Regions from separate parts of the Shinella oryzae genome, predicted to be linked through region 1. Evidence: riboswitches for the same ligand, from Rfam matches in the RefSeq annotation. Region 1 holds a riboswitch; each other region holds the start of a gene.
The links. A riboswitch is a leader RNA that binds a small molecule or an ion and turns the genes downstream of it on or off. The one in region 1 is predicted to bind thiamine pyrophosphate.
Positions count from the first base shown of each region.

Region 2: linked by a shared signal. The riboswitch ahead of thiB (thiamine ABC transporter substrate binding subunit) and the one ahead of thiD (bifunctional hydroxymethylpyrimidine kinase/phosphomethylpyrimidine kinase) in region 1 are both predicted to bind thiamine pyrophosphate.
Region 3: linked by a shared signal. The riboswitch ahead of thiC (phosphomethylpyrimidine synthase ThiC) and the one ahead of thiD (bifunctional hydroxymethylpyrimidine kinase/phosphomethylpyrimidine kinase) in region 1 are both predicted to bind thiamine pyrophosphate.

Region 1 is NZ_CP081987.1:3,310,214-3,317,426, reverse strand. Features, by position in the region: gene K6301_RS16175 (pirin family protein) at 1-619, shown strand, start outside; gene K6301_RS16170 (GFA family protein) at 675-1,079, shown strand; gene K6301_RS16165 (AraC family transcriptional regulator) at 1,083-1,883, shown strand; gene K6301_RS16160 (LysE family translocator) at 1,958-2,569, shown strand; gene thiD (bifunctional hydroxymethylpyrimidine kinase/phosphomethylpyrimidine kinase) at 2,573-3,382, opposite strand; TPP riboswitch at 3,424-3,518, opposite strand; gene K6301_RS16150 (peptide chain release factor 3) at 3,570-5,150, opposite strand; gene dut (dUTP diphosphatase) at 5,246-5,719, shown strand; gene K6301_RS16140 (GNAT family N-acetyltransferase) at 5,719-6,609, shown strand; gene K6301_RS16135 (LysE family translocator) at 6,610-7,194, opposite strand.
Region 2 is NZ_CP081987.1:2,881,247-2,888,459, forward strand. Features, by position in the region: gene thiP (thiamine/thiamine pyrophosphate ABC transporter permease) at 1-668, opposite strand, end outside; gene thiB (thiamine ABC transporter substrate binding subunit) at 685-1,692, opposite strand; TPP riboswitch at 1,730-1,841, opposite strand; gene K6301_RS14090 (hypothetical protein) at 2,030-2,209, shown strand; gene K6301_RS14095 (RNA polymerase factor sigma-32) at 2,305-3,165, opposite strand; gene K6301_RS14100 (CarD family transcriptional regulator) at 3,397-3,966, opposite strand; gene fdxA (ferredoxin FdxA) at 4,336-4,674, opposite strand; gene K6301_RS14110 (RNA-binding S4 domain-containing protein) at 4,893-5,312, opposite strand; gene K6301_RS14115 (helicase-related protein) at 5,316-7,213, opposite strand, start outside.
Region 3 is NZ_CP081987.1:2,575,176-2,582,388, forward strand. Features, by position in the region: gene K6301_RS12560 (sigma-70 family RNA polymerase sigma factor) at 43-588, shown strand; gene K6301_RS12565 (anti-sigma factor family protein) at 575-1,348, shown strand; gene K6301_RS12570 (Bax inhibitor-1/YccA family protein) at 1,376-2,092, shown strand; TPP riboswitch at 2,227-2,343, shown strand; gene thiC (phosphomethylpyrimidine synthase ThiC) at 2,435-4,258, shown strand; gene thiO (glycine oxidase ThiO) at 4,261-5,241, shown strand; gene thiS (sulfur carrier protein ThiS) at 5,238-5,435, shown strand; gene K6301_RS12590 (thiazole synthase) at 5,437-6,210, shown strand; gene K6301_RS12595 (thiamine phosphate synthase) at 6,207-6,812, shown strand; gene K6301_RS12600 (fumarylacetoacetate hydrolase family protein) at 6,922-7,213, shown strand, end outside.

The DNA of each region.
Region 1 (7,213 bases):
CAGCGGCATCCTGCACCAGGAAATGCCGCGCGGCGACTTCGCCGGCAAGATGCATGGCTTCCAGCTGTGGGCCAACCTGCCCTCGTCGCTCAAGATGACGGCGCCGCGCTACCAGGACATCAAGTCCGCTGATATTCCCGTCGCCGTCGACGACGACGGCACCGTGGCGCGCGTCATCGCCGGCAGCTTCTGGGGCAAGACCGGCCCGGTCGACGGCATCGCCGCCGAGCCCGTCTATCTCGACATCTCGGTGCCGCCGGGCAAGACGAAGCGCCTGCCGGTCGATACCTACCGCTCTGCCTTCGCCTATATCTTCGCCGGCTCCGGCACGTTCCGCGACGCCTCGAAGCCCTTCGGCGTGAAGGTGGAAAAGGAGTTCCAGGGCGAGGAGCTGAACATCCGCGACCTCTCCGGCAACCGCACGCTCGTGGTCTTCGATACCGGCGACGAGGTGACAGTGCAGGCCGGCGAGCAGGGCATCCGCTTCCTGCTGGTTTCGGGCAAACCCATCGAGGAGCCCGTCGCCTGGCACGGCCCCATCGTGATGAACACCCAGGCCGAGTTGCAGCAGGCCATGCGCGAGCTGCGCAACGGCACCTTCATCAAGCCGGCGCATTGACGTCGCGCGACAGGCGCCTATCCTTCCGCCTTTACCCGAGGCGGAAGGACGAGAGATGCGGATCGACGGACAATGCCATTGCGGCTTCGTGACCTACGAGGCCGAGATCGATCCCGATGGTCTGCTCATCTGCCACTGCACGGATTGCCAGCGGCTGACCGGCTCGCCCTATCGCGTCACCGTGCGCGTGCCGCGGGCCGATCTCACCCTCACCGGCGAGACGCCGAAGGTCTATACCAAGATCGCCGAAAGCGGCCGCGAGCGATTTCTGCACTTCTGCCCGGAATGCGGAACGCCGCTGTTTTCCTCCGGCACGGGCGAGGCGGCCGCCTTTTGGGGCATCCGTTGGGGCAGCATCAACCAGCGCGCCGCCCTCAAGCCCAAGCGCCAGATCTGGTGCTCTTCGGCCACCGACTGGTTCGGCGAGACCAAAGCCCTTCCCGGCACGCCGCGGGAGTAGGGCGTGGCAAGCGGCCGTTTCCAGGTCCTGCGCACGGCCATCGACGGCGTCGAGGCCGTCATCGCCGACAGCAGCCACGCCTTCGCCCGCCACAGCCACGACACCTACGGCATCGGCCTGGTCGAACGCGGCGCGCAGACATCGGCGAGCGGGCGCGGCCGCGTGGAGGCGCAGGCCGGCAACACGATCACCGTCAACCCCGGCGAGGTGCATGACGGCGCGCCGCTTGGCGGCGCGTCCCGCGCCTGGCGCATGCTCTATATGCGGCTGGATATCGTCGCGGCCGCGGCACAGGACATTTTCGAAGGGGACACCCGCGAGGAATTTTATGCGCCCGTGCTGGACGACAGCCGCGTCGGCCGGCTTGTCGCGGCCGCTCTGACGGCGCTGGTCGATACCAAGGCCGCAGCAATCTGCCGCGATGAGCGGCTTCTCCTGCTGCTGGCGGCGGTGCTGCGCGAACGGGCGCCGCGCCGCGAGGGCATTGCGGCTGCCGGCATCGCCCGCGCACGCGAGCGGATCGACGCCGACCCGGTCTCGCCCGTCACGCTCGATGCGCTGGCCGCCGATTGCGGCCTTGGCCGTTTCCGGCTGGTGCGGGATTTCGCCCGCGCGACGGGGCTGACACCCCACGCCTATCTCATCCAGCGCCGAACGGATCTCGCCCGCCGCCTCATCGCCGCCGGCAATCCGCTTGCCGATGCCGCGGCCGGCGCCGGCTTCGCCGACCAGAGCCACATGACCCGCAACTTCACGCGGCGTTACGGCTACACGCCGGGCGCCTATCTGGCCGCCCTCACCTGACCTGCAATTTCGTTCAAGACCGCGATGACCGTCCGGTGTTTCCTGCCGCCTCTTCAAGCGCATGGAAACCCGACATGACCACCGAATTCCTCATCACCTCGCTCATCGTCATCCTGCTTCCGGGCACCGGCGTCATCTACACCGTGGCGCGCGGGGTCAGCGGCGGCTTTCGCGCCGGCCTGCTTGCGGCCTTCGGCTGCACGCTGGGCATCATCCCGCATATGCTGGCCAGCATCGCCGGGCTCGCCGCCATCCTGCATGCCAGCGCGCTTGCCTTCGAACTCCTGCGCATCATCGGCGTCATCTACCTGCTCTTCATCGCCTGGAGCATGCTGCGCGAAAGCGTTGCGCTCGATACGGCACCGGACCAGCCGGTCGAGGCGGCCGCGCGCATCGTGCGCAAGGGCGCCTTCACCAATGTCTTCAACCCCAAGCTCTCGCTGTTCTTCCTCGCCTTCCTGCCGCAGTTCGTGCCCGATGGCGCGCCGGACCTGACGGCGCGGATGCTCTTGCTCGGCGGCGTGTTCATGCTGCTGACCTTCCTGGTCTTCGCCGTCTATGCCGCGCTCGCGGCCAGCCTGCGACGGCAGGTGCTGGGCCGACCGGCGGTCATGACCTGGATGCAGCGCAGCTTCGCCGCGGCCCTGGGGCTCATGGGCCTGCGGCTGGCGCTTTCGGATCGCTGACCGTCACGCCCAGAGCGCGTGGAAATGATGCAGCGGACCGTGCCCCGCGCCGACTGCCAGCGCACCGGATCCGCGCACGGCACCGGCGACGAAGCTCTTGGCCGCGGCCACGGCCTCAGGCAGCGAATGCCCCTTGCCCAGTTCCGCCGCCACCGCGCTCGACAGCGTGCAGCCGGTGCCGTGGGTGTTGCGCGTGAGCACGCGCACGCCCTCGAACCAGCGCAGCGCGCCCGGCATGGCGAGCACATCCGGGCTCTCGTTGCCCGGCAGATGCCCGCCCTTCAGCAGAACCGCCTTCGGCCCGAGCGCCAGCAGGCGCTTCGCCTGGTTTTCCATCGCAGCCCGGTCGGTCGCCTCGGCTTCGCCGAGCAGGGCGGCCGCCTCCGGCAGGTTGGGCGTGAGCAGCGTGGACAGCGGCAGCAGCCGGCGCGTCAGGGCCTCCACGGCGTCTGCGGCCAGAAGAGAGGCCCCGCCCTTGGCGATCATGACGGGATCGAGCACGACGGGGACGGAGCGATGCGGCGACAGGGCGTTCGCCACCGCCTCGGCGATCTCGCCCGAGGCGATCATGCCGATCTTGACGGCGCCCACCCGCACATCGGCAAAGACATCGGCGATCTGCGCGGCGACGAAGGCCGGCGGCACGAGATGCACGCCCGAAACGCCCTGCGTGTTCTGCGCCGTCAGCGCGGTCAGCACGGCCATGCCATAGGTGCCACGGGCGGCGAAGGTCTTGAGGTCGGCCTGGATGCCGGCGCCGCCCGAGGGGTCGGAGCCTGCGATCGAGAGGATGTTTGCGATTGTGTCTGCCATCTCGCCTCCTTGCGGACGGAGGCGGGCGCGGGACAACGGCGAATGCAGTGCCAGCGACTCCCTCCGCCGGCATGATCCGGTTCAGGTTCAAAGGGTGCTTCTCAGCCCGCCTGCGCGGACGCCCCTGTCTGGCAATGCTTTTCGCAAATGGAGAGGCGCCTGTCACCTTGAAAGTGACAGGCCGCCGTCACGCCTTGGTGACGTGGTACTCCTTGATGGCGACCATCTTGATCGCGGGGTAACGCTCCGCCTCGTAGCGCAGCGAAAAGCTGTCCTGCGCAAGGAAGACCGGATCGCCATCGAGGTCGCGGGCGATATCGCCGCGGCGCTGAGTGACGAACTTGTCGAGTTCGGCCGCATTGTCGGAGGAAATCCAGCGGCAGACGGAAAAGCGCGACATTTCGAAGGAGACCGGCAGGCCGTATTCCTGCTGCAGGCGCTCCTTGAGAACGTCGAGCTGCAGCGCGCCGACGACACCGACGATGGCCGGCGTGCCGTCTTCCGGCGAGAAGAGCTGCACGACGCCCTCTTCCGCCATCTGCTGCAACGCTTCCTTCAGCTTCTTGGCCTTCATCGCGTCTTCCAGCCGCACGCGGCGCAGGATTTCCGGCGCGAAGTTCGGCACGCCCTCGAACACCAGCGCCTCGCCTTCCGTCAGCGTATCGCCGATGCGCAGCGTGCCGTGGTTGGGAATGCCAACCACGTCGCCGGCATAGGCCGTATCGGCCAGCTGGCGCTGCGAGGCGAAGAAGAACTGCGGTGCCGAGAGGCCGATCTGCTTGCCGGTGCGGGCAAGGCGCACCTTCATGCCGCGCTCCAGCATGCCGGAGCACACGCGCGCGAAGGCGATGCGGTCGCGGTGGTTCGGGTCCATGTTGGCCTGGATCTTGAAGACGAAGGCCGTCATCTTGTCTTCGGCGGCGTGGACCTTGCGCACATCTGCCACCTGGTCGCGCGGCGGCGGCGCGAAGGCGCCGAGCGCGTTGATGAGATCGCGCACCCCGAAATTGCGCAGCGCCGAACCGAAGAAGACCGGCGTCATATGGCCTTCGAGGAAGGCTTCGCGATCGAACGGCCGGCAGGCCTCGCGCGCCAGTTCCATCTCGTCGATGAAGGCTTGGCGCTCGTTTTCCGGCAGGTGTTTGGCGACTTCGGCGGCATCGTCCATCCTGGTCGGCTGGACCTGCGTGTCCGAGCCGCGGAAGGTGCGATCGGCCAGATGATAGGAGCCGCAGAAGGTCTTGGAGCGGCCGACCGGCCATGTCACCGGCGCGGTATCCAGCGCCAGCTTCTCTTCCACCTCGTCGAGGATCTCGAAGGGATCGCGGCTCTCGCGGTCCATCTTGTTGACGAAGGTGATGATCGGGATATCGCGCAGGCGGCAGACCTCGAACAGCTTCAGCGTCCGCGGCTCGATACCCTTTGCGGCGTCGATGACCATGACGGCCGCATCCACCGCCGTCAGCGTGCGGTAGGTGTCGTCGGCGAAGTCTTCGTGGCCGGGCGTATCGAGAATGTTGAAGACGTTGCCGTCATATTCGAAGGTCATGACCGAGGTCACGACCGAGATGCCGCGCTCGCGCTCGATCTTCATCCAGTCCGAACGGGTCTGGATGCGGTCCTTCTTCGCCTTCACCTCGCCGGCGAGCTGGATGGCGCCGCCGAACAGCAGCAGCTTTTCGGTGAGGGTGGTTTTACCGGCGTCCGGGTGCGCGATGATCGCGAAGGTGCGGCGGCGGGAGACCGCCTCGGCAAGGGTTTCGGCCATGTTCAAGCAATATCCTGTGAGTTGGCGCGGTCTTTACAGGCTCCGCCGCGAAGATGCAATTGACGGCCCGCGCCTGCGGCCGGCTTATGGGTGTCATGAACGCGCACGCTCCCGCCAAGCCCACGCTCTCCCTCGTTCGCCTGCCGAACGGTGCGGATATCGAGCTCCCCGCCTACGAAACGACGGGCGCCGCCGGCATGGACCTGCGCGCGGCGGTGGATGCCGACGCGGCCCTCACGCTTGCGCCGGGAAAACGCGCGCTCGTGCCGACCGGCTTCATCTTTGAAATCCCGCATGGCTACGAGGCCCAGATCCGGCCGCGCTCCGGCCTCGCCTTCAAGCACGGCGTCACCTGCCTCAACACGCCCGGCACCATCGACAGCGATTATCGCGGCGAGGTGAAGGTGCTGCTCGTCAATCTCGGCGAGGAAGCCTTCACCATCGAACGCGGCATGCGCGTCGCCCAGATGGTCATCGCGCCCGTGACGCAGGTGGCCGTGCGCGAGGCCGTGGAGGCGAGCGAAACCGCGCGCGGCGCCGGCGGCTTCGGCTCCACCGGCGTGCGGTGATGTCATCCGACAAGGCGGGCCTCATCTTCCGCGCACATTACTTCGACGACCGCGCGGCCTGGCAGGGCCTCTGCGATCTGCTCCGGGACATATTCGAGATCGATGTCTCCGGTCTTGACCGGTTGGGCGGACCGGACCCGACCAGCGCGCCCTTCGGCTTCTTTGACGCCGACGGCACCTGCATCGCCAATATCACCGCTTTCGCCATGCCGCTCGTCATCGACGGCGTCTTTGTGCGGGCGGCGGGCCTGCAATCCGGCGCGGTCCGGCCGAGCCATCGCGGCCGCGGGCTCTATCGCGCCGTCATGGAGGCGGCGCTCGATCATTGCAACGCCGAAGGTTTCGAGGCCGTCGTGCTCCTGACGGACACGCCGGCGCTCTACGAGAAACACGGCTTCCGCCCGCTCCCGCAGCACCGCTTCGCCGGCGTGCCTCCCACGGGCGGGCGGGCGTTCGCGACCCGCCGGCTTCACCTCGCGAACGAGGCGGACCTGACGCTGCTCAGCCGGCTGCTCGATGGCCGGGCACCGGTTTCCGACCGCTTCGCGCCGCTCCGGCAGAAGGAAATGTTCCTGTTCAACGCATCGCTGATGCCGGATCTGAAGCTCGACCTCCTGGAAGAGGCGGGCGCGGTCGTCGCCTGGCAGGCGGATGGCGAAGGCAATGTCGATATCCTCGACATCGTCGGCACGCGCATGCCCGCCCTCGCGGATATCCTGGCAAGCCTCGATGTCACGCCACAGCGCGTGACCGTGCATTTCGCGCCCGATCACCTGGCGTGGGATGGCGAAGCGATTGCCGATGACGGCGAAATGGTCCTCATGCTGCGCGGCCCGGACGATCTTCAGCCCGCCCTGCCCTTCGCCCTGCCGCCGATGGCGGCGTTCTGATCAGCGGCGCGCTTCCGTCGCCATGCGCAGGGCGAGCCCGGCCAGCACCGTGCCCATCAGCCAGCGCTGCACGAGCCCCCAGCGCGGGCGCGCTGAAAGAAGGGCCGCGACGGAGCCGGCCGAAACGGCGATCAGCGCGTTGACGCTGACGCTGATGACCACCTGCACCCCGCCCAGCACCAGCGATTGCAGGAGAACGTTCCCCTTTGCCGGATCGATGAACTGCGGCAAAAGCGAAAGATAGAGTATCGCGATCTTCGGGTTCAGGAGATTGGTCAGAAACCCCATGAAGAAGAGCCTGCGGTTGCTGTCGCGCGGCAGCGCCTTCACCTCGAAGGCCGAGCGGCCGCCCGGGCGCAGCGCCTGCCAGGCAAGCCAGGCGAGATAGAGCGCGCCGGCAAGCCGCAACGCATCATAGGCAAAGGGCACCGCCATCAGGAAGGCGGTGATGCCGAGCGCAGCCGACAAGACATAGAAGACGAAGCCCAAAGCGACACCGCCGAGCGAGACGAGACCGGCCGCCGGGCCCTGGCAGATCGAGCGGGAGACGAGATAGATCATGTTCGGCCCCGGCGTCAGCACCATGCCGAGCGCGATGAGAGCG
Region 2 (7,213 bases), 430 kb from region 1:
CCGCCGAGTGTCAGAACGAGGGTGAAGCTCGTGGCGCACAGCATGAAGACGAGGCCGGCAATGCCCGGCAGCACGCGCCGGATGACCGGCCATTCGATGAGCCGGAACACCGCCACGCCGCCCATGCCGAGATTGGCCGAACTCAGCCAGTATTCCGCCGGGATGCGGTCGAGCGCGGCGACGAGGAAGCGCACCGCGAGCGGCAGGTTGAAGAAGACATGGGCGATGAGGATGCCTGTCAGCCCGTAGACGCTGACCGGATTTTGCAGGCCGGCAAGGCGCAGGAGATCGTTCACCACGCCCTGGCGCCCCCAGATCTCGATGACGCCGAGGGCGGCGACGAGCGCCGGCAGGCCGAGCGGCACGGCCGACAGCCGCAGGATCCAGACGCGGCCGAGAAAGGCGCGCTGGCGCGCCAGGGCACGCGCCACGGGAATGGCGAGCGCCACCGACAGCAGCGTGGAAAGCGCGGCCTGAAGGAACGTGAAGCGCGCCACCCGCAGGATATAGGCATCGAACAAAGGCGCGCCCGCGCCGGCCCCTGCACCGGCCCCTGAACCGGCATGGGCAAGCAGCACGGCCGTCGCCACGCCGACGAAGGCCAGCACGCCGCCAAGCGCGAGCGCGCCGGCGATATCGAGCGTGCGTCTTTCGGCGCGGGCGAAGATCACGGTGTTGACCCGGCTACTTGGCGCTCATCACGGCGAGCCATTCGTCGATCCAGGCCTTGCGGTTGGCCGCGACCTCCTCCGGCGACATGAGGAAGGTCTTCTCCGGCTTGACCAGCGCATCGAAGGCGGCGGGCAGCGGATCACGGGTCTTGCCAGCCGGCATCATCCAGTTGGTTTCGGGAATGATCGACTGGAAATCCGGCCCCGTCATGTAGGTGAGGAACTGGCGGGCCAGCGCCTTGTCGCCGGCGGTGCGGGTGAGGCCGGCAACCTCGATCTGGATATAGTGGCCTTCCGAGAAGGCGGCCGCCTTGTAGCGCTCGTTCTTCTCCGCGATGACGTGATAGGCGGGCGAGGTCGTGTAGGACAGCACCATCGGCGCCTCGCCCTTGGTGAACAGGCCATAGGCTTCCGACCAGCCCGGCGTGACGGTCAGGACACGCCGCTTGAGCTTTTCCCAAGCCTCGGGCGCCTTGTCGCCATAGACCGACTTGACCCAGAGCAGCAGGCCGAGGCCCGGCGTGGAGGTGCGCGGATCCTCGATGACGATCTTCTCCGCGGGGTCGCCTTCGACCAGCTCCTTGAGGCTGGTCGGCGGGTTCTTCAGGGTCTCGCTGTCATAGACGACGGCGAAGTGGCCGTAGTCGTAGGGCAGGAACGTATCGTCGGAGAAGCCGCCGGGCACCGTCAGGTCCTTCGGCGAGAGGCCATGCGCCTCGAACAGGCCCGTGGCCTTCGCCTCGGCGATTAGATTGGTATCGAGACCGAGCACCACGTCGGCCTTGGTGCCCTCGCCCTCCAGCTTGAGGCGGGTCAGGAGCTCCACGCCATCGGCCACGCCGACCCATTCGACCTTGCAGCCGCATGTCTTCTCGAACTCTTCCTTGACCTTGGGGCCCGGGCCCCATTCGGCGATGAAGCTCTCATAGGTGTAGACGGTCAGCGTCTTTTCCTGCGCCGATGCGGGCACAGCGACACAAACGGCAAGCGCCGTAACCAATGTGGAAAGTAGCGTGCGCATCCGCGCCTCCTTGTTTGTCACAACGGGAATAGGGCGCTGGATTGAGCCGTCTAATCCCTCCGCCGGTACGAGCCGGATCAGGTTCTTCGGGTTGGCGTGACGCCTCTCAGCCAGCAGACCGAAACCTGCGGGCACCCCGTTAGAGCAGCACAAGGCATAATCCGGCCCGCGACGGCGCGCAAGGGGCGGACCGGAGAGCAAAGCCCGGCAGGCGGGAATGGACGGAAAATCGGCCTGTTCCGTAGGAAACAGCGGGCAAGGCGGCGCTGTGCGACCTTCTCATCACCGGACGAGAACAGCTCGTCGCATCCATCAGGCCAGAGATCAGGAGAGACCCATGCGCAAGACCATCGTTTCCGCCACTGTTGCCCTCGTCGCCGCCGTTTCCTTCGCGGCACCGTCATATGCCTGCTACGACAGCTATGGCTACGAGCAGCCGCAATGCTTCATCAAGAAGGTGAAGTCCTACGATTATTACGGCGACGTCGTGATCCGGAAGATCAAGATCTGCAACTGAGCGTCATCATAAATGACCTCCCCGAAGGCCCGGATGTCCCTGCATCCGGGTCCTTTGCTGTCGGGAGCGCGAGGAAACAGCCGGCGTCAGGCTGCTCAGGCGTAGGCGAAATCCGTGGTCTTGCTGACCAGGACGGCCTTCAGCTTTTCCAGCGCCCGGTTCTCGATCTGGCGGACGCGCTCCTTGGAGATGCCGAGCAGGACGCCCAGTTCTTCAAGCGTTGCACCGTTTTCGGCGAGGCGGCGGGCGCGGATGATCTTCATCTCGCGTTCGTTGAGTTCGCCGAGCGCCGAATAGAGCCAGAGATGGCGGCGTTCGCCATCGATGGAGCCTTCGGCCTGCTCGTCCGGCAGGGGAGCCTCGCTGGCGAGAAGATCGATGCGGCTGGCGCCCTCGCCCTCATTGGGCGAGATCGGCGCCTGCAGCGAGATGTCCGACGAGGACAGGCGCGCATCCATGGTGCGCACGTCGGCGGTGCTGACACCGATGGCGGCGGCGATTTCCTGATGCATGGCCTCGGCGGTGAGACGGGTATCGCCGCGGGCGAGACGGGCGCGCAGGCGGCGCAGGTTGAAGAACAGCGCCTTCTGCGCCGAGCTGGTGCCGCCGCGCACGATGGACCAGTTGCGCAGCACGTAATCCTGAACCGAGGCGCGGATCCACCAGCTGGCATAGGTGGAGAAGCGCACCTGCCGCTCCGGCTCGAAGCGGGCGGCGGCCTCCAGAAGGCCGATATAGCCTTCTTGCACGAGATCGCTGAGCGGCAGGCCGAAATTGCGGAACTTGCCCGCCATCGAAACGACCAGGCGCATATGGGCCATGGCGATGCGGTTGCGGGCTTCCTGATCGTGATTGTTCTTCCAGGCCTGGGCAAGCGCCTGTTCCTCGTCCCTCTCAAGGTAGGGCGCGGACATGGCAAGCTTGATCATGCGGCGCTCTGCGGTCGTCGTAGCCATGCGTCTCTCCACGTGAACCGAACCGGCTCCGGGGAGGCATGAACCACCCGTTCGCCCATAGAGAAGACAGTCCGGAGAGGCTAGTGGATCGCCCGGCACGGCCGGGACAATGCCGCGGCACAGCGCCCTTCGGTCATCCTCGGCCAGTCAAACGGGCGTGCCGCAAAAAAGTTCCATAAAAAAACCCGGCTGTCGCCAGCCGGGCTTTAAATCGTGACGGAGCGCCCTAGATCAGGCGGCCTCGTCCTGGCTGTCATCTTCCTCGATGGCCTTGCCGCGCTTCGGACCCTTGGCGAGGTTCGTCTCGACGAGACGGACGGCTTCGGTTTCCGACATCTTGTTGACGGCGGCGATTTCGCGGGCCATGCGGTCGAGAGCGGCTTCGTAAAGCTGGCGCTCGGAATAGGACTGCTCCGGCTGGTTCTCGGCGCGATAGAGGTCACGGACCACTTCGGCAATCGAGATCAGGTCGCCGGAATTGATCTTGGCATCGTATTCCTGCGCGCGGCGCGACCACATGGTGCGCTTCACGCGGGCCTTGCCCTGGACAACCTTCAGCGCGCGGTCGACGAAATCGGTCTCCGACAGTTTGCGCATGCCGATGGAAACGGCCTTGGCAACCGGCACCTTGAGACGCATCTTGTCCTTTTCGAAATCGATGACAAAAAGCTCAAGCTTCATGCCGGCGACTTCCTGCTCCTCGATGGCCACGATCTGGCCGACACCGTGGGCGGGATAGACGATCGACTCGCCGGTCTTGAAGCCCTGGCGCGTGGAAGATTTCTTCTGCTGGGTCGTCATTCTGTTCAAATACTCCCTGTTACACTCCCCGATGAGGCCGGGGTGGGTCCGGGGACCCGGGAAAGACGGGGGGCACCCTGCGGTGTCACCACTCTGGTCCGTCCGCCATGCGCAAAGAGGTCCACTGCAACGCGATCACATGCGAGCAACCGAGGTTGCCTATGGGAGGTGAGCGACGGTGAGGGATCGTTTGCTTTCGTGGTGGTGTTCGGGCACGCAAAATGCCGCGATGTGGATCAGTATCAGGACCCTACCACAAAAAAGTGCCGAAATCAATAATTTGCTTCGCATGGGTCATCAAGCCTGCCCTATCGCCTTTTGGCGAGGACAGGCTTTTTTCCCCAGCTTCGGCGGCCGCCGTGCGGCCGGTCAGTCGCCCTTGCCCGGATTGGGCGAGAAGTACTGCTCGTACTTGCCTTCCACGCCGTCCATTTCCTTGGCCTCGGGCATCGCATCCCGCTTCACGGTGATATTGGGCCAGATAGACGCGAATTCCGTATTGATCTTCAACCACTTGTCGAGGCCCGGCTCCGTATCGGGCTTGATCGCCTCGGCGGGACATTCCGGCTCGCAGACGCCGCAATCGATGCACTCGTCCGGGTGGATGACCAGGAAGTTCTCGCCTTCGTAGAAGCAGTCGACAGGGCAGACTTCGACACAGTCCGTATATTTGCAGCGGATGCAGTTGTCGGTCACGACATACGTCATGATGAACTCCAGAAAAATCACAAGCAGGCGGACGGCGGAACCGTCCATTGCCGCAAAGCCTGTCACGCAATCGGCTGGCAGACAGCAGGAGATGCGGGAAGCAGGCTGTCCGGTGGCTGAGGTAAAGGCTTTGCGGGCGCTTTGCAAGCGTAATACATGCGCGATCTGCGGCTTGCGAGGTATAGAATTCTAAAGCGCGGCCCGGAACGGCCCGGCACTCAGTCGTCGCCTTCGCCCGGATAATCGTGCAGGCGGTCGATCTCGCGGCGTTCGCGCTTGGTGGGCCGGCCGGCGCCGCGCTCGCGCGTGGCCTGGGCGAAGAGATTGCGTTCCTCGCGCGGCGGCGGGGGCGGCGTCATGTCGCTGTAGAGAAGGCGGGCCTCCTCATAGGGGCCGCGGCGCTCGCCGGTCTGGAGCACCTTCACCACCATGTCGTGGCGCTCGAGCGAAAGCACGACGACATCACCGGGACTCACGGCATAGGAGGGCTGGCGGACGGCGAGATCGTTGACGCGCACATCGCCCGCCTCGACGGACTTCGCCGCCAGCGAGCGCGACTTGCGCAGGCGCGCGAAGAACAGCCACTTGTCGATGCGCTGTCGCGCCTGACCTTCCGGCTGTTCCTCGTCGCGCGCCATGGCCTACTTCTTCAGTTGCTCCTTGAGCGCCGCGAGCTTTGCGAAGGGCGAATCCGGATCGATCGGCTTCTCCTTGCGGGGCGGACGGGCCTCGAACTTCGCCTGTTGCGGCTTTCCGCCGCGCTCGTTGCGCTCGCCGCGCTGTTCGTTGCGGTCGCGGTTGCCACCCTGCGGCTTTCCGTCGCGGCCGCCGCGGTTCTGGTCGGGACGGCCGCGGCCGCCTTCGCGACGCTCGCCGCGCTCACCGGCCTGCTGGCCGCGGTTGCGGTCGCCGCCACGGCGTTCGCCACGCTCGGGCCGCTCGCCGCCATGACGGTGGCCGCCCTGGCGCTGGTTGTCGTGGCGCGAACCCGGACGCCAAAGCAGCACGGGCTTGGCCTCGACCGGCTCGGCGCTTTCGCCGGCAGCCTCGGGGGCTGCGGCGTCCGATGCGGGCGGGGCTTCCGCCGTCTCGGCGGCCGGTGTCTCTTCGACGGGCGTTTCGGACGCGGGTGCTTCCGCGACAGGGGCTTCGCCGGCCGTTTCCTCGGCAGCGTCGGCCTGCGCCTCGTCGGCATCGCCATCCTGCTCGCCTGCGGCGTCCGCCGGAGTGGCGGCGGCCGCATCGGCCGGGGCCTGGGCGGCGAGGAAGGCGGCGGCCTCTTCGGCGGTCACGCTGTCGGCGCGGTAGCCGAGACCCTTGAGGATCTCTTCCATGTCGTCGGGCGTGGCGCCGAGGATGGACAGCATGGCGGTCGTCGCGGTGAAGCGGCGGCCGTCATAGGCGCCGTCCGGACGCGGCGTACCCGGCTTCCACTGAAGCAGCGGGCGGATGAGATCGGCGAGACGCTCGAGAATGTCGATGCGCACGGCGCGCTTGCCGAGGAACCGGAAGCCGGCGAGCTTGTAGAAGGTGCGCTCGAAGCTCGGATCGGTGACGACCGACGTGCGGCCGGCGGCGAGGACCGGAATGAGATCGCCATAGCCCGGCTTGTCGAGGCCGTCGTTCTTCAGCGCCCAGAGCAGCGTGATGAGTTCGGCCGGGGCCGGCTTCAGGAGTGCGGGCATGAAGATGTGGTAGGCGCCGAAGCGGATGCCGTGCTTGCGCATGGAGGCGCGGCCGTCCTGGTCAAGCGACTTCACGTCGTCGGCCACGTCACGGCGGAACAGCACGCCGAGGTTTTCGACGAGCTGGAAGGCCAGGCCCTTGGCGAGACCCTGCAGGTCTTCCGCACGGGAAAGATCGTCGAGCGGCTTCAGGACGGTGGCGATGTGATGGTTCACGAAACGCTCGATGCGGGCGGCGACATGGTCGCGCGCATTGCCCGTCAGCTGCTCGTCGGAGAGCAGGATGACGCGCGGGCGCATGATGTGATCGGACGCGGCAAGACGGGCGACGGGATCGCCCAGCCAGCGCACGGTGCCATCGGAGCCGAGCGCGAGGTCGCCATTGCCGGCCGCATGCAGGCGCGCGGCCCGGGCTTCGAACTCCAGCGCAAGCGCCTTCTGCGCAGCCGCCTGCACGGCCTTCGCATCGGGACCTTCCGTTCCGGAGACGAGCGTGAACCGGAAACCGGCCAACTGCCCGACATGATGTCCTTCCACGAAGACATCGCCATTCACACTGATTTCAGCTTCCAGCATCGCATTCTCTCTCAGGCGCTTCATGAGCACAGATGTCCTGCGATCAACAAAGCGTTTCGTCAACCGTTCATGTAACGCATCGGACAATCGGTCTTCGATTTCCCGCGTCTTTTCCTGCCAGTGTGTCGGATCGGCAAGCCATCCGGGCCGATTCGACACATAGGTCCACGTCCTTATCTGCGCGATTCGCGCCGAAAGCGTGTCGATCTCGCCATCCGTGCGATCCGAGCGGCGGACCTGGTCGGCCATGAAGTCCTCGTTGACCGTGCCGCGCCGGA
Region 3 (7,213 bases), 740 kb from region 1:
AGCCGATGGAATGGAAGCCGCGCGGCTCTCGTATATTGGGGCATGAACGCAAAGACACCCGGCTTCAACGTGATCGGACAGCTTGCGGCGCTCAGGCGCTACGCACTTTCGCTCGTCCGCAATCCGGATGATGCCGAGGACCTCGTGCACGATGCGCTGGTGAAGGCCTATGAACGGCAGGGCACGTTCCGCACTGGCGCGAATGTGCGCAACTGGCTGATGTCGATCCTGCACAATGCGCATGTGGACCGCTTGCGCCAGCGCCGTTCGATGCAGCGCCGCCACGATGGCGCGGCCGAAGTCGCCGAAACCGCGATACCGGCCAACCAGGATCATTCGGTGCGCCTCACGCAGCTGCGCAACGCCTTCTTCACGCTTCCCGAAGAGCAGCGCGCGGCCCTGCACCTCGTCGCCATCGAGGAGCTTTCCTACCAGGAAGCGGCGACCGCCCTCGGCATTCCCGTGGGAACGCTGATGTCACGCGTCGCCCGGGCGCGCGAGCGCCTGCGCACATTCGAACAAAGCGGCCCGTCCGCGACCGTCACGCATCTCAGGATTGTCGGAGGCACTGGCGATGACCAGCAATGACCCCATCCTCGAAGCCGATCTCAACGCCTATGTCGACGACCAGCTGGCCGTCGGGCGGCGCATCGAGGTGGAGGCCTATCTGTCGGAACGCCCGGCCGTCGCCGCGCAGATCATGAAGGACCTGCGCGTGCGCGACGAGCTGCGCCTGGCGCTTGCGGACCACCGCACCGTGATCCGGCAGGAGACGCGCGAGGCCGCGCGCCAGCTGGAGCGTTCGCTGTCGCGCCGCCGCATCCTTGCGGTCTTCCGCCGTGCTGCAGCGATCGCGCTCTTCGTCGCGGCAGGCTGGGTCGCGCATGCCGTCTTCGGCCCCTTCGGCGCGACCGAGGTCATCGCCTCGGTGCAGCCGCCGGCCTTCGTGGAGGAAGCGGTGCGCGCACACCGGACGACGCTTCTGCGCGACACGATGGCATCTCAGCCGGAGACGGAAACGTTCGACCGTGCAGAGATCCGCTCGGCCACCGCCATCGTCCTGCCGGACCTGCCGAAAGGCTGGACCCTGCTCGATACGCAGGTCTTCCCCTCGGCCTATGGCCCGAGCGTCGAGCTGGTGCTGCAACCGGAGGCGAACGAACGCCTCTCGCTCTTTGCGGTGCGCCCGGGCTCGTTTGCCGTGCAGCATGTCCTGCTGTTCCACGCTGACAACGCCCGGGCCGCCTACTGGCAGATCGGCGACGTCGCCTATGCCCTGGTGTCCGAAAGCCGCAAGGCCGACGACCTGACGCAAACCGCGCGGGAACTTTCCCGCACGCTCTACTGATCAACCGTTTCCATAAGGAGATATGAGATGGAACCCGTACAACAGCGATTCGGCTACGGCGCACAGGCGCAGTCCGCTGCCCTCTTCGACGAGGGCCTGCGCCAGCACATGCTGCGCGTCTACAACTACATGGGCGCCGGCCTTGTTATCACCGGCCTCGTTGCGTTCATTGTCGGCTCCACGCCGGCGCTCTACGTGCCGATCTTCTCGTCGCCGCTCAAGTGGGTGGTGATGCTGGCGCCGCTCGCCTTCGTTTTCTTCTTCTCGTTCAAGATCCAGACGATGTCGGCCAGCACGGCACAGATGACCTTCTGGGCGTTTTGCGCCGTCATGGGCCTCTCGCTCGCATCGGTGTTCCTTGTCTTCACCGGCATGAGCATCGCCCGAACCTTCTTCATCGCCGCAACCATGTTCGGCGCCACGAGCCTTTACGGCTATGTGACGAAGCGTGACCTTTCGAAATTCGGCTCGTTCCTGATCATGGGCCTGATCGGCGTCATCATCGCTTCGATCGTCAACATTTTCCTGGGCTCCAGCGCCCTGCAGTTCGCAATCTCCGTGATCGGTATCCTCGTCTTCGTCGGCCTGACGGCCTGGGATACGCAGAACATCAAGTCGCAATATGCCGAGAACATTGACCAGGAATCCCAGCAGAAGATGGCCGTGTTCGGCGCGCTCTCGCTCTACCTGAATTTCGTCAACATCTTCCAGCTGCTGCTGAATTTCACGGGCGAACGCGAATAGTTTTCGCGAATGGTTTCAAAGGGAACGGCGGGGCTTGCTCCGCCGTTTCTTTTTGTGTGCGGCACAGAAAAAAGTAAGTATGAACTTACTTTATGAACCCCGTTGACAAATCGACCCATAGCGTTTTTGCTTAAGGCATTCACCAGGGGGGTCCCGACAAGGGGCTGAGATACTGCTGGCTTTCGCAGCGCAGTGACCCGTTGAACCTGATCCAGTTCATACTGGCGTAGGGACGGTGCAAGCGCTGTGGCAGGACATCCGATAACCCGGATTCCGTGTCCAGCGTCCTTCCATCATTCCGGCTCTAGGACTGGGTCTCCAAACCGAACTTGGAGCCTCACGATGAATATTGCCGCCCAAAAGCTCACCCCGACCGTCACCACCGGCGCCCTGCCCGCCTCGCGCAAGATCCACATTGCCGGCGAACAGCATCCCGAAATCCGCGTGCCGATGCGCGAGATTTCCCTCCACCCGACCTCGGGAGAGCCGCCCGTCATCGTCTACGACGCCTCGGGCGCCTATACCGACCCCAACCACATCGTCGCCATCGAAAGCGGCCTGCCGCGGCTGCGCGAAAGCTGGATCGCCGCGCGTGGCGATACCGAAGACTATGAAGGCCGTCACATCCGCCCGGAGGACAACGGCTTCGCGACCGGCGAGCGTCTGACACCGGAATTCCCCGTTCGCAACCGCCCGCGCAAGGCGAGGGACGGCAAGGCTGTGACCCAGCTCGCCTATGCCCGCGCCGGCATGATCACGCCGGAGATGGAATTCATCGCCATCAGGGAAAATCTCGGCCGCAAGGCCGCGAAGGATACACTCGTGCGCGATGGCGACAGTTTCGGCGCGCATATTCCCGATTTCGTCACGCCGGAATTCGTCCGTCAGGAGGTCGCCAGTGGCCGGGCGATCATCCCCGCCAACATCAACCATCCCGAGGCCGAGCCGATGATCATCGGCCGTAATTTCCTGGTCAAGATCAACGCCAATATCGGCAATTCCGCCGTTACCTCCTCCATGGCCGAAGAGGTCGAGAAGATGGTGTGGGCGATCCGCTGGGGCGCCGATACCGTCATGGACCTGTCGACAGGCCGCAACATCCACAACATCCGCGAATGGATCGTCCGCAATTCGCCGGTTCCGATCGGCACCGTGCCGCTCTATCAGGCGCTCGAAAAGGTCAACGGCATCGCCGAGGACCTGACCTGGGAAGTCTTCCGCGACACGCTGATCGAGCAGGCGGAACAGGGCGTGGACTATTTCACCATCCACGCCGGCGTGCGGCTGCATTACATCCCGCTCACCGTCAATCGCGTCACCGGCATCGTCTCGCGCGGCGGCTCGATCATGGCCAAGTGGTGTCTTCATCACCACCGCGAAAGCTTCCTCTATGAGCATTTCGAGGAAATCTGCGACATCTGCCGCGCCTATGACGTCTCCTTCTCGCTCGGCGATGGCCTGCGCCCCGGCTCGATTGCCGACGCCAACGATGCGGCGCAGTTCGCCGAACTCGAAACGCTTGGCGAACTCACGCAGATCGCCTGGGCAAGGGATTGCCAGGTCATGATCGAAGGCCCCGGCCATGTGCCGATGCACAAGATCAAGGAGAACATGGACAAGCAGCTGAAGACCTGTGGCGAGGCGCCGTTCTACACGCTCGGGCCGCTCACCACCGATATCGCGCCCGGCTACGACCACATCACGTCGGGTATCGGCGCGGCGATGATCGGCTGGTTCGGCACGGCCATGCTCTGCTACGTCACGCCGAAGGAACATCTCGGCCTGCCCGACCGCAACGACGTGAAGGTGGGCGTCATCACCTACAAGATCGCCGCCCATGCCGCCGATCTCGCCAAGGGGCACCCGGCGGCGAAGATCCGCGACGACGCGCTGTCGCGCGCCCGCTTCGAGTTCCGCTGGGAGGACCAGTTCAACCTGTCGCTCGATCCGGAAACGGCCCGCTCCTACCACGACGAGACGCTGCCCAAGGAGGCGCACAAGGTGGCGCATTTCTGCTCCATGTGCGGTCCGAAATTCTGCTCCATGCGCATCTCCCACGACATCCGCGCGGAAGCGCAGAAGGAGGGGCTGGAGGCCATGGCGGCGAAGTTCCGTGAGGGCGGCGACCTCTACATGCCGCTTGGCACGACACCTGCGGGAGAATGACCATGCGCATCCTGGTCAAGGGGGCCGGCGTCGCCGGCCTCACCGTCGCATGGCAGCTTTACCGCCATGGCTTCGACGTCACCGTGCAGGAAAAGGCCGGCGCTGTCGGCACCGGCGCATCCGGTTTTGCCGGCGGCATGCTGGCGCCGTGGTGCGAGCGCGAGAATGCCGAAGAACCGGTGCTCTCGCTCGGGCGAATGGCGGCCGACTGGTGGGAGGCCGCCCTGCCCGGACAGGTCCAGCGCTGCGGAACGCTGGTTGTCGCAGGCGGGCGCGATACGGGCGAACTCGACCGCTTCGCCTCGCGCACCACCGGCTGGGAATGGCTGGACGAGGCGGCGATCGGCGCGCTCGAACCGGATCTCGCCGGCCGGTTCCGCAAGGCGTTGTTCTTCCGCGAGGAGGCGCATCTCGATCCGCGTCGGGCGCTCTCCGGCCTGACCGCCGCGCTTGAGGAGGCACGCATGCGCTTCCTCTTTGGCGACAGCAAGGACAAGGGCGCTTTCGACCGGATCGTCGATTGCACCGGTGCAGCCCGCATCGGCCAGTTGCCGGAGCTGCGCGGCGTGCGCGGTGAGATGCTTTATCTCGAGACCGAAGAGATAAACCTCTCCCGTCCCGTCCGTCTCCTCCATCCGCGCCACCCGATCTACATCGTGCCGCGCGATAAGAACCGGTTCATGGTCGGCGCGACCATGATCGAGACGGATGATGCCGGCCCGGTGACGGCCCGCTCGATGATGGAACTGCTGAACGCCGCCTATGCACTGCATCCCGCCTTCGGCGAGGCGCGCGTGGCCGAGACCGGCGCGGGTATCCGCCCCGCCTACCCTGATAACCTGCCGCGCGTCACGGCGCTCGGCGATACCATCCATGTCAACGGCTTTTACCGCCACGGCTTCCTGCTGGCGCCCGCCATGGCGGGCGAGGTGGCCCGGCGCCTGCTGGCGGAAGCCCCGCAACCGGAGAGGCTGGCATCATGACCTTCATCATCAACGGCGAGGAACAGGACGTGGCGGCAACGACGCTCGCCGCCCTGCTCGATGTCCTCGAATACGAGGGAGAGTGGCTTGCGACAGCGGTGAACGGAGAGCTCGTGCACCGCGAGGATCGCGCCGCCTTCACGCTCGGCGAGCGGGACCGGATCGAGATCCTCTCCCCCATGCAGGGAGGCTGACATGCTGAAGCTCTACGACGTTACCGTCCAGTCCCGTCTTCTGCTGGGCACGGCCCGCTATCCCTCGCCCGCTATTCTTGCCGAAGCCGTGCGGCGCTCGAAGACGGAGATCGTCACCGTATCGCTGCGCCGCGAGACGGCGGGCGGCAAGGCGGGCGGCGCGTTCTTCAAGATGATCCGCGCGCTTGGTGTTCGCGTTCTGCCCAACACGGCGGGATGCCACAGCGTGCAGGAGGCCGTGCTGACAGCGAAGATGGCGCGCGACGTGTTCCGCACCGACTGGATCAAGCTGGAGGTCATCGGCCACCACGACACGCTCCAGCCGGATGTCTTCGGCCTCGTCGAGGCGGCACGCATCCTGACGGCCGAAGGGTTCCAGGTTTTCCCCTACACGACGGACGATCTCGTGGTGGCGGAAAAACTGCTGGACGCCGGCTGCCGTGTGCTGATGCCCTGGTGCGCGCCGATCGGCTCGGCCATGGGGCCGGTCAATCCGCAGGCGCTGCGCAGCTTCCGCGCGCAATTCCCCGATGTGCCGCTGATCGTCGATGCCGGCATCGGCCGCCCCTCGCATGCAACGAGCGTGATGGAGCTCGGTTACGATGCCGTCCTGCTCAACACCGCCGTTGCGAACGCCGGTGACCCGGTCGCCATGGCCGAGGCCTTCGCGCTTGCCCTCGAGGCCGGGCGGCTGGCGCATGCGGCGCGTCCGCTCGAGCCGCGCGACATGGCGGTTCCCTCCACCCCCGTCATCGGAAAGGCCGTCTTCGCATGAAACTCGATCCGTTCTACCTGATCGTCGACAGCGCCGACTGGATCGAGCGCCTCGTGCCCATCGGCGTCAAGCTCGTTCAGCTGCGCATGAAGGACGTGTCGGAAGACGACCTCCGCCAGCACATCCGCCGCGCCAAGACCGTCTGCGCCGGGCACGGCTGCGTGCTTGTTATCAACGACTACTGGCAGATCGCCATCGAGGAAGGCTGCGACTTCGTGCATCTCGGACAGGAAGACCTCGCCGATGCCGATATTACGGCCATCCGCGCCGCCGGCTTGAAGCTCGGCCTGTCGAGCCATGACGAAGCGGAGCTGGAAACCGCGCTTGCCGCACAGCCGGATTATATCGCACTGGGCCCTGTCTGGCCGACGATCCTCAAGAAGATGAAATGGGCGCCACAGGGCGTGGAACGGCTGAAGACGTGGAAGGCGCGCATCGGGCCCATGCCGCTCGTCGCCATCGGCGGCTTGAACCCGGACAGGCTTGCGGCGGTCTTCGAGAACGGCGCGGATATCGCGGCGGTCGTCACCGACATCACGCTGAACGCCGATCCCGAAGCGCGAACGCATGAATGGATCGAGCGCACCGCAACCTGGCGCTGACCGGACCCTTTGGCGAACTGGCGGGACAGCGCGTCGGCGTGCTACAGGCATGACCGTTGCGGCGAACATCCGCACGTTACGATCCAAGGGCACGCAGGAGACCACGATCATGCAGGACAGCGCAAACCAGCCGACCTATGTCTTCACCCCGGCGATGGTGCCCAGCCTGCCGATAAAGGGGAGTACCGCGCGCTTTCCCGTGCACCGCATCTATTGCGTCGGCCGCAACTTCGCCGACCACGCCATCGAGATGGGGCACGACCCGGACAAGGAGCCGCCCTTCTTCTTCCAGAAGAACCCGGATACGCTGGTCGCCCCGGAACAGGGCTTCCCCTATCCCGCCGCCAGCAATGACGTTCACCATGAGATCGAACTGGTCATCGCGCTGAAAAGCGGCGGTA